4 regions of the Pseudoalteromonas 'SMAR' genome follow, and region 1 is predicted to be linked to each of the others. Evidence: predicted binding sites of a transcription regulator. Region 1 holds the regulator's gene; each other region holds the start of a gene.
The links. The regulator sigma-54, encoded in region 1, starts transcription at its own class of promoters, with help from an activator protein. The targets are predictions, from matches to a motif close to GTTGGCACGNNNNTNGNNT.
Positions count from the first base shown of each region.

Region 2: a site for sigma-54 is predicted at 1,348-1,366, ahead of flgB (flagellar basal body rod protein FlgB). Genes of this name have one in related genera too.
Region 3: a site for sigma-54 is predicted at 1,882-1,900, ahead of ACNKW2_RS11970 (flagellar assembly protein T N-terminal domain-containing protein). Genes of this name have one in related genera too.
Region 4: a site for sigma-54 is predicted at 1,892-1,910, ahead of ACNKW2_RS04175 (DUF3192 domain-containing protein). Genes of this name have one in related genera too.

Region 1 covers NZ_JBLWMW010000004.1:124,823-128,365, reverse strand. The annotation lists gene ptsN (PTS IIA-like nitrogen regulatory protein PtsN) at 1-353, opposite strand, end outside; gene hpf (ribosome hibernation promoting factor) at 355-642, opposite strand; gene ACNKW2_RS03340 (RNA polymerase factor sigma-54) at 672-2,171, opposite strand; gene lptB (LPS export ABC transporter ATP-binding protein) at 2,218-2,943, opposite strand; gene lptA (lipopolysaccharide transport periplasmic protein LptA) at 2,940-3,491, opposite strand; gene lptC (LPS export ABC transporter periplasmic protein LptC) at 3,481-3,543, opposite strand, start outside.
Region 2 covers NZ_JBLWMW010000026.1:42,015-45,557, reverse strand. The annotation lists gene ACNKW2_RS12015 (flagellar hook assembly protein FlgD) at 1-452, opposite strand, end outside; gene flgC (flagellar basal body rod protein FlgC) at 470-901, opposite strand; gene flgB (flagellar basal body rod protein FlgB) at 904-1,314, opposite strand; gene ACNKW2_RS12000 (CheR family methyltransferase) at 1,940-2,770, opposite strand; gene ACNKW2_RS11995 (chemotaxis protein CheV) at 2,786-3,543, opposite strand, start outside.
Region 3 covers NZ_JBLWMW010000026.1:37,878-41,420, reverse strand. The annotation lists gene flgA (flagellar basal body P-ring formation chaperone FlgA) at 1-429, shown strand, start outside; gene flgM (flagellar biosynthesis anti-sigma factor FlgM) at 502-825, shown strand; gene ACNKW2_RS11980 (flagella synthesis protein FlgN) at 818-1,246, shown strand; gene ACNKW2_RS11975 (LPP20 family lipoprotein) at 1,271-1,747, opposite strand; gene ACNKW2_RS11970 (flagellar assembly protein T N-terminal domain-containing protein) at 1,935-3,131, shown strand; tRNA gene ACNKW2_RS11965 (tRNA-Arg) at 3,136-3,210, opposite strand.
Region 4 covers NZ_JBLWMW010000005.1:139,186-142,728, reverse strand. The annotation lists gene ACNKW2_RS04185 (PAS domain-containing sensor histidine kinase) at 1-507, shown strand, start outside; gene ACNKW2_RS04180 (diguanylate cyclase domain-containing protein) at 494-1,420, shown strand; gene ACNKW2_RS04175 (DUF3192 domain-containing protein) at 1,449-1,829, opposite strand; gene ACNKW2_RS04170 (D-2-hydroxyacid dehydrogenase) at 2,026-2,973, opposite strand; gene zntR (Zn(2+)-responsive transcriptional regulator) at 3,065-3,472, shown strand; gene ACNKW2_RS04160 (SO_0444 family Cu/Zn efflux transporter) at 3,465-3,543, shown strand, end outside.

The DNA.
Region 1 (3,543 bases):
GCTAAAGTTTTTAAGTGTTCTTCATTATTGCCCTCAGGGACAATAAAAGCGACAAAAATGTCCACGGGTTGCTTGTCGATTGCTTCAAAGGCGATCGGCTGCTCACTCACCAGCACCATCGCCAGAATTTGCTCAATACCTTGCAACCGACCATGGGGTATGGCAATGCCTTTTCCTATCCCAGTACTGCCGAGCTTTTCCCGTGTCATTAACGCATCGAGAATGACGTGTTTGCTAACATCAGGAAGTTGCTGGTGAGCCAGTTCACTGATGTATTCTAGAATTCTTTTTTTGCTATTAAAAAGGACCGCAGCTTTGCTACAGTCCTTGTTCACTAATGTGCATAATTTCATTTTAGTGTCGAGTGAGCTTCTCTTTGTGTTTGATAACTTGACGGTCTAGCTTATCAATGAGCTTATCAATTGCCGCATACATATCTTGATGCTCGGTCGATGCAAACAGCTCACCGCCATTGACGTGTAATGTTGCCTCTGCTTTTTGTACCAGCTTTTCAACATCAAGGATCACGTGAACGTTATTTATATGATCAAAATGCCTCTCTAGCTTCGCAAACTTGTTGGTGACATAGTCTCGTAATGAGTCTGTGATTTCTACATGGCGACCAGTTAGATTTAGTTGCATAAGCATTTTCCTTCTTGGTTTTTTACGTCTTAAATCAAGCTTTTACGTTGATTTGACGGTGGAATGGCTAGGGATTCACGATATTTTGCAATCGTACGTCTCGCTACCTTAATTCCTTGCTCAGCTAAAATATCTGCAATTTTGCTATCACTTAATGGCTTAGCGGTGTTTTCTGCAGCTATTAGCTTTTTGATGAGCGCTCTAATCGCGGTAGATGAGCACTCACCGCCGTTTTCGGTACTGACATGGCTAGAGAAGAAATACTTTAACTCAAAGATACCACGAGGCGTATGCATATACTTCTGGGTGGTGACACGAGAAATTGTAGACTCATGCATATCAACCATCTCAGCGACATCATTAAGTACCATTGGGCGCATTGCTTCAGGGCCATGTTCAAAGAATGCCTGTTGTTGCTGGACAATGCAATTGGTTACTTTTAATAAAGTATCATTACGGCTTTCTAGACTTTTAATAAACCACTTAGCTTCTTGTAAGTGGGAGCGAATAAATTGGCTATCAGCACTAGAGCGAGCGGTTCTAGACATGGCCGCATAATGATCATTGACGCGGATTTTTGGCATGGCATCAGGATTGAGTTCGACTACCCAGCGACCTTTTACTTTTTTCACCGAGACATCAGGGATGACATACTCAGGCTCTTCACGAATAATGCTGGCGGCCGGCTTGGGATTGAGGCTGTGGATCAGCGTCATCACCTCTTTCAATTCGGCCTCTTTTAACCGCGTCTTTTTCGCTAAGGTACGGTAATCTCGGCTCGCCAGTAGATCGATGTGCTCAGTGAGGATCATTTTGGTTTCTGCCAGCCAAGGTGTCTCTGATGCAAACTGATTAAGCTGTATACACAAACACTCTTGCAAGCTCCGTGCAGCAACACCAACAGGGTCAAACAGCTGCACACGCTTGAGTACGGCTTCCACCTCGTCTAACTCTATCGGTTCCTCTGCTTCTGCGTCATTAATGCTGTCGAGAATGTCTTCACAGCTTAGGGTGAGTAATCCAGAGACATCGACCGCCTCAATGATGGCAATAGCAATGGCTCTATCCGTGGGACTAAAAGGAGTGAGCTCTAATTGCCACATCAAATAGTCATGCAGCGACTCAGATGTTTCTCCTTGATAAACATTATCATCATCTGGAAGAGGAGCTGAGCTGGCAACAGGGGCTGCACTCATATACTCATCCCAAGTGACGTCCATGGCTAAGTCATCGCTAACCGTGTCTTTGCTCATGGCGGTATCAGAATCGAGCTCATAATCACTGACAGGCGCTTCTTCCTGAGATGCTTGACCTTCGTCTGCAGCGGATTTTTCTTGGTTGTTTTGCTCCAAGCTTTCGGTATCAGCGTTTTCACCTTCTTCCACTTCTAGCAACGGGTTGCTATCCAGTGCTTCTTGGATTTCCTGTTGCAAATCCAAGGTACTGAGCTGCAGCAAGCGTATCGCCTGTTGCAGTTGTGGAGTCATTGTAAGTTGCTGCCCCATGCGCAGCTGTAATGATTGCCTCATGTATCTTTAACAATCCCTTATAACAGTTATTATTACTACGTCTTAACTATAGCTTGAATTGTTCGCCTAGGTAGACATCTCTTACGGTTTGATCGGCTAAAACGTGTTCTGGCGTACCTGATGCGATTAATTCCCCATGTGAAACAATATAAGCTTTTTCACATACATCAAGGGTTTCCCTGACATTATGATCGGTAATTAGCACGCCAATGCCACGATTTTTTAAGTGCTCAATTATGGTCTTTATATCTAACACCGAAATGGGATCAACACCAGCAAAAGGTTCATCAAGGAGAATAAATTTCGGGTTGGCCGCCAGAGCTCGGGCGATCTCTACTCGACGTCGTTCGCCACCAGACAGTGCCATTCCCTGTGAGTCGCGAATATGCTGGATATTAAACTCATCTAATAGTTCATTGAGTTCGGTTTCACGTTGGGCTTTGGTTAAGTCCTTACGGGTCTCTAAAATGGCCATTAAGTTTTGGTATACGGAAAGCTTACGAAAAATCGAGGACTCTTGGGGTAAATAGCCTATCCCCATTCGGGCGCGGCTGTGCATTGGCAATAACGTGATGTCTTCATCATTTATGCTAATTTCACCTTTGTCGCTAGGCACTAAGCCTACGATCATATAAAACGTGGTGGTTTTGCCAGCGCCATTAGGCCCTAATAAACCGACAATGCTGCCAGCTTCAACGCTTAACTCAACATTTTTGACCACCTGTCGGCCTTTGTAGCTTTTCGCAAGCCCAGTTGCTGTTAATACGCTCATGGATTGTTACCTTGCGATGGTTGTGGTTCTTTTTCTTTTTTGTTTTCATCGTCCTCATCAACCGGCACTAATACGGTTCTGACCCTGGAATCCTGTTGCCCCGAACGTTCAGCGCTGATCAGTTGTTGTTCAATATCATAGGTGATGACTTGGGCATTAATTTTTTGTCCAGCTTGGCTAATTTCGGCGTCACCGGAAATAACCAGCGTCAGAGCTGCTACGTCGTAACGAATTTCATTGGCTTTAGCCTCTAACAAACTACCATCCGCTTGTTTTTCGCTAAAAATAGCTGGGCTTCCGGTGGCAACCAATAATTGTTTGTTGGTGCCAAGCTCTGCGCGACGATGGACCTCTAGGCGGTCGGCTTGGATTTTCCTGTCACCATGGATAATCACCACGTTTTGCTCAAAAATACCAATGTTGCTCTGTAGCTGGGCTTGCTGTCTTCCGGAGTCGATGATGACTTCATTTTGCTCCGCGGCGAGCGCGTTGGTAGCGGCAGCTAATAGGCCTAAAAAAACGAGTTTGTTCATTACTTTACTGGTCATAATAAATTGTCTTAGTGTGATTGATGAGTTCGATCACTTGGTTGTGTAAATC
Region 2 (3,543 bases), on a different contig from region 1:
GCACCTAAATCAAGCTTTCTCACTACCGAACCACTTTGGTCAACAATGGAAATGGACAAATTCTCAACTGGTTTCTCTGCAACCACGGATCCCGATGTAATGGCATCTCCACCAAGTTCTAAGGTATCTGACTCCAGCAGTGCTTTTTTACCAATTAAGGTGGATGCCTGCAAAGCGGAATTAGAGGTCATCGAGGCACTCAGAGAATCGAACTTCGAATTTAACTTTGAGATCCCCTCAGCCATAGTAAAGTTGGTCATCTGCGCAATCATCTGATCATTGTCTGCAGGCTTACTGGGATCTTGATAAGACAGCTGCTGAGTAAGCAATGAAAAGAAATCTTCCTGCGTTAAGGTATCTCGGTTCTGTTGCTCCTCTGTGGTGCGATTTTCTTTATTCCACCGCAGAGAATCCATATACGACGAAGTAGCGGAATTTACGTCATTACTCATCAGCTGTTACTCCCAATCTAGCGCTGACCAAGCTGCAGGGTTTTGCTCAACATTTGCTTTGCAGCATCTGCAACCTGAACATTGGTTTGGTAAGAACGAGAGGCTGAAATCATATTTGCCATCTCCTCTACCACATTCACATTCGGTTTATAAATGTAGCCATTTGCATCAGCACTAGGGTGGTTTGGATTGTACTCAATCTGAAGCGGTTTATCGCTTTCAACCACACCTAGCACCTTCACTCCAACAGACGATCCCATGGCATTATTTTGGGAAGTTGAAGCTTTAGAAAGTTCAGCTGCAAACACCGGATGTCTAGCGCGATACACTCCTTCTTGGCTGGAGCTTATCGAGTTGGCATTCGAAATGTTACTCGCAGTGGTGTTCAGGCGCACATTTTGGGCACTCATGCCCGAGCCAGAAATATCAAAAACGTTGTAAAGACTCATAATTATGCTCCTTGACCACCCAGTGCCTTTTTAAGGCCACTGAAATTACCAGATAAAAACTGCAAACTGGCTTGGTACTCTAATGCATTCTGTGTATACAAGTTTCGTTCCACTTGTATGTCCACTGAGTTACCATCACCTGTATCTGCTTGATTTGGCGAACGATATAGTTCATTTGCGTTGGTCATTTTAGTGCCACCACTGAGATGCTTGGCATCAGTTCTCACCATATCATTGCCGCTTCTTTGCCCCGCTTTTGCCGCTTTTAAGGCACCTGCGAAGTCAATATCTTTTGCTTTATATCCTGGAGTGTCCGCATTTGCGATATTACTCGCTAACATTTCCGCACGTTGCGAGCGGATCAGCATGGTATGCTGATGAACACCCAGTGCTTTATCGAAACTTATAGCCATAGTTAAACTCCAAAAATTTGACTCACAGTGATAAAGCAATCTTTAGGCCAAAATATAAATTTATTTTTTCTCTTTAATTTCAATGGTTAATACCATTAAAAAGGCGAGGTAATGATCTATTTGAGGCTAATTCATTAAACTTATGCTCATCAAAAATCACTGTCAACGAAACAAAAATAGTAGAGGTTAAGGTTGGTTTTAAGCATCAGCTTGTTATTAAAAAAGAGGAGCAAACGTTTTTCTATGACAGGAAAAAGTTATTGTCAGAAGTGGCACCGGCAAAGCTAAGCAAGTCAAGGTTCGGCAACAGCAATTCAATAGCATCAGTAAGACGATGTAGGAGCAAGTTGATAATTATACCAATTCGCTCAATTAAGTGGTCTATTTGAGGCAAGAAAATTCTGACGATAACACCGCTCTCGCGTCCTGCTACCGCCAAGGTGCCTATATCCGTATAGGCAAGGCGAAAATTTTGCTATTTAGTTGTTCTAAATGAGAAATTTTTAACGCAGTTAGCGTTGAATTTGATCCCTCAAATTGAGTAAGTATTAATCCGGATTGGTATTATAGAGCTGGCTTGCAACAGTGTTTTGAGGCACTGTTGCGAAGCTTAATGGTAGAGTGACTATTTTTTCTGGTAAATAATACCTGGGTTACAGCGGATCATAGTAAAGTCATCACTTAAACCGGCCATTGACTCAGAGGCACCTAAAAACAAGTAACCATTAGGATTGAGTGACTGTGCAAATTGCGCAATGATTTTTGCTTTGACCTCTGGGGAAAAATAGATCAGTACATTGCGGCAAAAAATGACATCAAACTTGCCCATCAAAGCATAAGAGTCCAACAAGTTAAGGTGCCTAAAGCTCACCATTTTTCGTATTGGCTCTACCACTTTAGCCATACCATTACCGCTGTCGGTAAAAAACTTTTTGCGTCGCTCTGGAGACAATCCACGCGCTAACGCCAAAGCGTCATATTCAGCGTTTTTACACATATCAAGCATGGTATTAGAAATGTCAGTACCCACTATCTGCACGCCCATTTTGAGGGCGCCTGGCGACTTACTGACATACTCATTCGCTGACATGGCAATGGAATACGGCTCTTGTCCTGACGAACTTGCCGCTGACCAAATTTTCACTGGTCTTCTTAGATCTTTAAACTCCGGCAAGATCCGATTTTTAAGTAACTCAAACGGGTAAGTATCTCTAAACCATAAGGTTTCGTTGGTAGTCATGGCATCAACCACCGCGGCACGAAGTTGCCGTTCATGGGGGCTTAGTGTTTTAGCAACTAACGATGACAAAGATTCAACATTGAAGCGCGCCATCAATGGAGCTAATCGACTTTTAACCAAGTACAATTTGTTGTTGCCCAGTACGATCCCACACTGCTGCTCCAGAAAGGTTCGAAATTGATCGTACTCTTTTTGCTCTAAATGCTTATTTTCCAAGTGCTACCACCAGCTTTAATCACAATGAACCCATTTCTTAACCGCTGCGGCTAATTCATCGGGGTTAAACTTAGCAATAAAATCATCTGCGCCTACTTTTTCAATCATTGCCTGATTGAATACCCCACTTAAGGAAGTATGTAAAATAACATGAAGTGGCGCTAACTTTGGATCCGCCTTGATCTCAGCCGTTAAGGTATAGCCATCCATTTCCGGCATTTCAACATCCGATATCAACAAGCCTACGCGCTCGGTGACATTATTTTGACAGTCCATATCGGCAATTTCTCTAAGCCTGATCAGCGCTTCTTTGCCGTTTTTAGCCAACTCGGTTTGCACTCCTAAAGGTTCTAATGCACGCTTGACCTGGTTTCGCGCTACTGCCGAGTCATCAGCAATAAAGACAATACGCTCGCCCAAATCTTTTTGCATTTCGCCATCAGAGACAATTCCAGCGCTGACTTCAGTATCTATAGGACAAATTTCGTTTAAGATCTTTTCTACGTCAAGGATTTCGACTAATTCATCTTCAATTTCTGTTACTGCGGTTAGGTAAGAATAACGACCAGCCCCCGAAGGTGGCGGCATTATTTTCTCCCAGTTCATGTTGACAATACGTTCTACAGCGCTTACCAAGAATCCTTGAACTGAGCGGTTATATTCAGCGATAACAATAAAACAATTGCGGATATCTTGGATAGGAGGCCCACCTACCGCCAGCGACATATCAATTACTGAAATAGTTTGACCACGAATATGAGCCACACCACGAA
Region 3 (3,543 bases), on a different contig from region 1:
CGCTGCAACGATTTAGTCAGTTGGACGCAATACGTCCATGTCCGGATCGACCGTCTATTCCCAGTGTTAGTTAGCGCCAACATGCTCGAAAAAGGCAGTATCATTACGGCTGAAGACATCAAAAAAGAGTATCAACCCAAACGTTTTCGCCGAGTTTCATATATTGAAGAAGCTAAGCTCATTATTGGCAGCCGCAGTAAACGCAATATTCGTGAGGGGCAGGCCTTCACCCAGCGTCATATTTGTATGGTATGCAAAGGCGATGGCGTGACTATTTTTGCTAAGTCTGGTGGTTTGGTAATAAAAACAGCCGGTGAAGCACTGCAAGACGGCAATAAAGGGGATTTAGTTCGGGTAAAAAATGCTCGCTCTGGCAAGACCTTACGTGCTAGAGTTATCGATGTAGAAACTGTTGAGGTGAATTTATAAAAAATTTGCTAAAGTAATGCTTACGCAAGCCGATATAGTGGCTGAGAGTATAATAGTATTGGGTCTACAATCATGGTTAATCAAGTTAACGGTCAAAATCAATCTACATCCGTTGCTAACAATGTTAAGCAACAAAAAGCGGAGTTACAACGTAACGAAGCCAATGCCACGAATAATAAGGCACCTGCAGCACCTAAAGCGGCTGCGGATTCAGTGAGCCTAACCCCACAGGCACAACAGTTAAAGTCTGTAAATGATAAGGCGCAGCAGTCTTCCGGTTTTGACGATAAAAAAGTCGAAGAGCTGAAAAAAGCTATTGCCGAAGGCAAGTACCAGGTTGACGCCGATAAACTGGCAAAAAACATAGCAGCATTCGAGTTCGAGATCTATGGATGATACGGTTCGGCTTTGCCACCACAAACTAACGCAACAAATTAGTGCACTAGAAGCTTTGACCCAGCTTCTAGTGGACGAGCTTGAGGCGCTCGCCTCTCGCCACGGTGATAGCTTAAAAGATATCGCTCGGGAAAAACTCTCACACATCACACAACTGCAACAACTCGACAAAGAACTCGCTCAAGTCGATGTTGAACTGTTCAAAAACGAAGAACTTTCGCCCCTAGTAGACCAAGTTAAATTGCTACTGAATGATTGTAAGCGCAAAAATGAAGTTAACGCCAAAGCGGCTCACCATGCCAATGTTAGCACCAGAGAGCTGAAAGAAATTCTGATAGGTGTGCCTGCATCAGTAACTTATGGTGAAGACGGCAGTGTCAAAAGCAGTGATAATAAGCTAGTAAAGAACTTGAAAGCCTAAATTAGGCTTTCATTGTTTAAGCTGTTATTTGATACTGTAACGGATCTTTTTAATTTTCTTCGGCTTAGTTTGCGCAATATAGAGGTTGTACACTCTTTTCATATCTAGCTCTAATTCCGTGGCATAGGTATCACCGACTGAGTAGCTTTTGAGCACTTTTGCGCCCCTGATAAGGCCATTAACTTGACTTTTTAAGCCATCATTTTGCGCTATGGCCCCTTTTACCGTGGTTGTTGCAGTCAACTTTTGTCCATACAGTTGCTCCGCTAATTCACGATACGCTTCAAGCTTAGAAACCTTGATTGCCATTAACTGTTTCTCACCATCCGTCGCTCCCGGTTGTGCACTTAACGGCGCATAACCAACGGCTTTGAGTACCGGATAACTATCAGGTTTTATGGTTTCATACTCAATGTGTTTGTCTGCAATACTGGCACAGCCATTAAGCCAGGCGAATGTGGTGACCAAAAGCAGTACGTAACGTGATTTAAATACCCTCATCCTAACCATCTCCACTACAATCAATAAATACAATACCAGTCCGCATTACGCCTTGTTCGCTTAGACTAGGCCACTTTTTAAGCGAATCGGTATAAGAGTTCACTTAGCTGATATATGCACGAATCCTGCCAAAATTTGGCACAGGTATTGCTGATATTTAGGTAGTTAATGAATTAGGTTACTCAAAATGAACAAGCATATTGTACTAAGCTTATCACTCATCAGTTTATCTTACGCCAATGGCGCTAGCGCGGAGTGGTTTGAAGTAACAGGCATTGCTGACATCAAAAGTGGTGATCAGCAAAAAGCCAAACGTAAGGCTGTCAACGATGCCATTACCCAGGCTCTGTTATTTTCTGGCGCTAATGTCAGCAGTGTACAAACTGTCACCGATGGTGTGCTGACTCAGGATGAATTAAAAATACGCTCCAACGCCCAAGTGCAAAGCGCCAATGTGGTGTCGGAGTCACGGGTAGGTGATAGCTGGCACGTCACCTTACACATTGATATTATGCCACAGGATCAGCAATGCCCTACGAGCGCCTACAATAAACAAATCGCCATTACTCAAAGTCAATTAAAGAACAAGCACCAAGCAACCTTGGGTCAAATCTTTGACATACACAAGGTGGTAAGTAAAAAGCTCTATCAAACCATGAATGGCCAAAGCACCAGCTTAGAGCCAGTGCCTTACTTCGCACAAACCATCAATGTTGAACGCTTTTTTAGCCAGCGTTTTGATTATAACGAACGTTTAATTGAAACCGTTACGGCCAATACCAATAGCCAATATGTTTTGCTTTCTCAGATCAGCGACATTTCCAGTGTGGATAAACTTAACAGTGACTTTGCATTTTGGCAGAGCGATAAGTTTTTGCGTAGCTTTAAAATCGACTTTGCCCTTTTTGATGCCTTATCGCACGAGCGTGTGTGGCAAAAGCAGTACGCCACACAAGGCGTTTGGCCATTTAAAAAGACCAAACTAATAGACGTTTATAGTGAGCGCTTCTGGCGCACAGATTATGCCGACGAAATCCAGTTAACACTCGAGCAAGTTACCATTGACTTAAATGCCGCCGTGGCTTGCTTAGCAACGAATGGTAAAATTCTGCACGTTGACGGCGATCAAGTGATTATTAACCTTGGCCGTATGCATGGATTGGAAAATGGCCAAATATTGAACATTGCGCACAGCAGCCCAGTGACCAACGCACGCGGCAAGCAGTACATGCGCCAAATCAAGACCATTAATAAGGTTCGTGTCACACAAATTAACGCCCAAAATGCAGTGGCTGTGAACATAAGTAACCGCCCACTCAACAACGTACAAATAAATGATTTAGTAGAAATTCAGGTAGAGCAAAAGGAGGATTTTGCTCTTTAAGGAATGGCGTCCCCAGTAGGAATCGAACCTACATCGAAGCCTTAGGAGGGCCTAGTTTTATCCATTAAACTATGGGGACATCCACTTAGCAGCTTTATAACAATCCATATTCATACTTGCGCCATTTGCAGGAGCCACTGTTACACTTATTGGGTTATACCAATCCACGTTAATACTTACTCAATTTGAGGGAGTAAATTTGACGCTAACGGCGTTAAAAATTTCTTATTTAGAACAACTAAATAGCAAAATTTTTGCCTAGTTATCGAGAAAAGTTTCTTGCCTCAAATAGACCTCTTAATTAAGCGAGCTGGTATAAAAAGTTTCTTACCGCAAACAGCCAATTCATTTAAGGAATTGTTATTAGCTTCTAGTATACTGATTACTATCACTTTTTGAAGCTTTTCTTTAG
Region 4 (3,543 bases), on a different contig from region 1:
CAGCAGCTCCCTATCATTGCCCTGACGGCCAATGTCAGCAAAGAAGAAAAAAATAAAGCCATGGAAGTGGGCATGAATGACTACTTAGTCAAACCCATTAATGGGGAACAGGCATGCAAAGCGTTAGCAGCAGAATTAAGCGAAGAAGTCATCAACCTGGAGCCTTTTTTTGATTATGAATTTGCCTTGTCACAAATGATGCAAAATGAGCGCTTCTTACAAACAATGCTAGATAAGTTTGCTAAGCTTTGCCGAGAGTATCTAGATAAACTCGCTGCTGTGGAGCAGGGGGAAGCGCTATTCGAGTTGGCTCATGGTATTAAAGGAGCCGCAGCCGGGCTTGGCTTTAAACGCCTCGCAAAAGCCGCCAAAGACTTAGAATCACGCAGTAAAACACTAACAATAATAACGAGTCGCACAGAGCTTGCTGAACTAGAAAAGGCATTATCTCAAGTTATGTGCTTCATCGAGCTAAAAAAGGTAGCCGTTGAAGATGCAGCCAGTTGAAAATATCTTAATTATCGACGATGACCCAATCAACACTATGGTGTTAAAAAACACCCTAGGTGAAGACTATCAGCTTTGCTTTTCTACTGCTCAAGAGCTTGATCTTAGTATATTGCAGCAGCACAGTATTGATCTGGTGATATTAGGTGTGCTTATTACCGAGGGGGATGGTTTTACCGTTCTTGAAATACTCAAAAAAGACCCGGTAACTTACAGTATTCCAGTGATTGTGATCTCCTCAAGTGTGAGCTTTAAAGATGAGGCTCGAGGCTTACAACTGGGCGCGGTTGATTATATTACGAAGCCATTTAACCCCTTGGTGATTAAAGCGCGAATTAAAAACCATCTGGCTATAAAAAAGAAAAATGACTTATTAGAAAAGCTCGCTGCCGTTGACGGTCTCACCGAACTGCCGAATCGCCGTTATCTTGATGAGCAGATGCATCTGGTTTTGCAACAGGCTCAAGCACAGCAGAGTAGTTTTGCGGTGATGCTGGTGGAGGTGGATTATTTTAAGAAATACAATGAGCACTATGGTTATATGCAAGGTGATGAGTGCTTATTTAAAGTGGCTAGAGCTTTAGAGTATGAAGCAAAACAGTGGGATGTAACCATAGGTCGCTTTGATGGCACGCGGTTTGCGCTGGTGCTGTCTCATGTCGACGTCACAAAGCTAAAAGGGTTGGCGCAAGCGCTACAAGCTGCGGTAGCTGAGTTAGCGGTGCCGCACCAAACTTCGCCGATTTGTGCCCATGTGAGTGTCAGTATTGGGGTTGTGCATGTAAATGAGCATGCTGGTCATACGCTGGAAAAGCTAGTTGCTACGGCAGACAGCGCGCTGGCAAAAGCACAAGCGCAACAACTGCCATTGTTTATTGCTGCCCTTGAGCAAAATAGCGGGATGCTAAGTTAACTGGCACCCCGCAGCAAAGTGAGCGCTGTTATTTAATTTGAGCGAGGGCATTGTCGCCGTAGCCAATCAGTTTTTGGTTTTTAAATACTAGCGGCGTACATTCGTCTTTGGTTACTTTACCATCAGAGTGCTTGCTATTTGTGGCATAGTATAAAACCTGGTAACTGTCACCGTCTTTGCTTACCAGCTCAGTAAAGTTTGGTGTCTTAAACAGCTCTTTCACCGTTTTAAAGTCAGCGCCCACTTCAAGTTCAGAAATTTTCTCACGGTTTTGTTTTTGTTGATGCTGCCAGCTTGATGAGTTGTAGTCTGATGCCCAGCCATGATCAACCTCGCCATCAGACACAGCCACAATGCAACCTGATAGAAGTGTGGAGCTTAGCGCAGCAATGAGTAATACTTTTTTCATTGTTATTTCCTTTGTAAATGACCCACCCCATGAGTGGGGAAATGATTTCGTTATTGAGTTTACAGCAAAGAGTTTGCCAAAAATTTAAATCCTTTAAAAAACATGGGTTTAGTTATTTTGTTTGCTGGTTGAATTTATTTTTCCACTAACTATTAGCGAAATTCATCAACAAGTTGAGGAGTTTCGCTAATGTACTTTAGGCAACTCGGTTACGCTGCTCGCCTTGCTTAAACGCCCGAATATTAGCGGCAATTTCATTGACCAAGCGGATAATGGCTTCTTGGCTTGCCCAGGCGGTGTGCGGTGTTAATAGTAAATTGTCACCTTGATACTGCAGCAATGGATTGTCTGGCTGTGCCGGCTCTTGCGAAAGCACATCGACGGCGGCACCAGCGATTTGGCCTTGTTGTAATGCTTGAGCCAGGTCGTATTCATTAATGATGCCACCGCGAGCCGTATTTATGATCACGGCGGACTCTGGAATAAGTGCTAAGGTGTCGGCTGCAATTAGGTCGTTGGTTTCACTGGTCAATGGACAGTGCACTGAAACAATATCAGCTTTAGCTAATGCTTGTGTAAACGCTTGGCGTCCAGAACGCACTTCAGTGGCCCCTTTGCGCTCTGCGATAATGACATTGGCACCAAAGGCGTCGGCAACGCGAGCAACGGCTTGACCCAGCGCACCATAGCCAACAATAACAAAATTTTTGTTATGTATTTCGGCAATGGGGTAATCTAAACGACAAAAGATATCGCTTTGCTGCCAGCGTCCCGCTTGGCAGTCTTGCTGGTAGCGGTGAATATTAGTAAGTAGGTTACCCAACATAGTAAAAGTATGCTGAACCACCGATGGCGTGGAATACCCAGCAACATTGGTAACGGCAACTTGTTGCGCTTTGGCGGCATCCAAATCGACGTTATTGACGCCTGTCGCGGCCACACAAATTAGCTTAAGCTTGGCAAGTTGCGCTAATGACGTGGCATCTAGCTTAACCTTATTGGTAACAATCACTTCTGCGTGCTGACATCGCTCCAGCAGTTGCTCGCTGTTAGTCGTTTGATACACAGTGATCTCTCCAAGCTGAGAAAGTGCGCTAAGATCTGTGCCTGCTAGGGTTTTGGCATCGAGTACCACAATTTGCATTATACCTGTCCTTTACTTGACTTTAGAGTTAACTCTAAGGTTTATACTATCATCGTTGACTAGGATATTCTTACCAAACCGGAGGTGTAAAGTGATTAAAATAGGTGAGTTGGCAAAACGCTTAGGCGTGTCTACCGATACTTTGCGGTATTATGAGGCCAATCAGTTATTACAGCCGCAAAGCCGAAGCGCTTCCGGTTATCGCTTGTATGACGAACAAAGTGAAAAGCAGATGCGCTTTATTCTACGCGCTAAAGAGGTTGGCTTTAGCCTCAAAGAAATACAAGATTTACTTAAAATTCAATTTCAAAAACAACAGCACAGCTGTGAGGAAGTGAAAGCGTTGACAATTGCCAAGCGTGATCAAGTGAGAGCGCGGATTGCTGAGCTGACAAAGTTTGAACAATCACTTTCAACTCTGGCACAGCAATGTTGTGGTGGCGAAGAACCGGCGGTCAGCTGTTCCATTTTAACTGCCTTGGAGGCCCTTGATGAGTGAGTTATTGCTAAACTTCTGGCAACTATTTTTAGTATCAGCACCTTGGTTATTACTGGGGTTAATATTGGCAG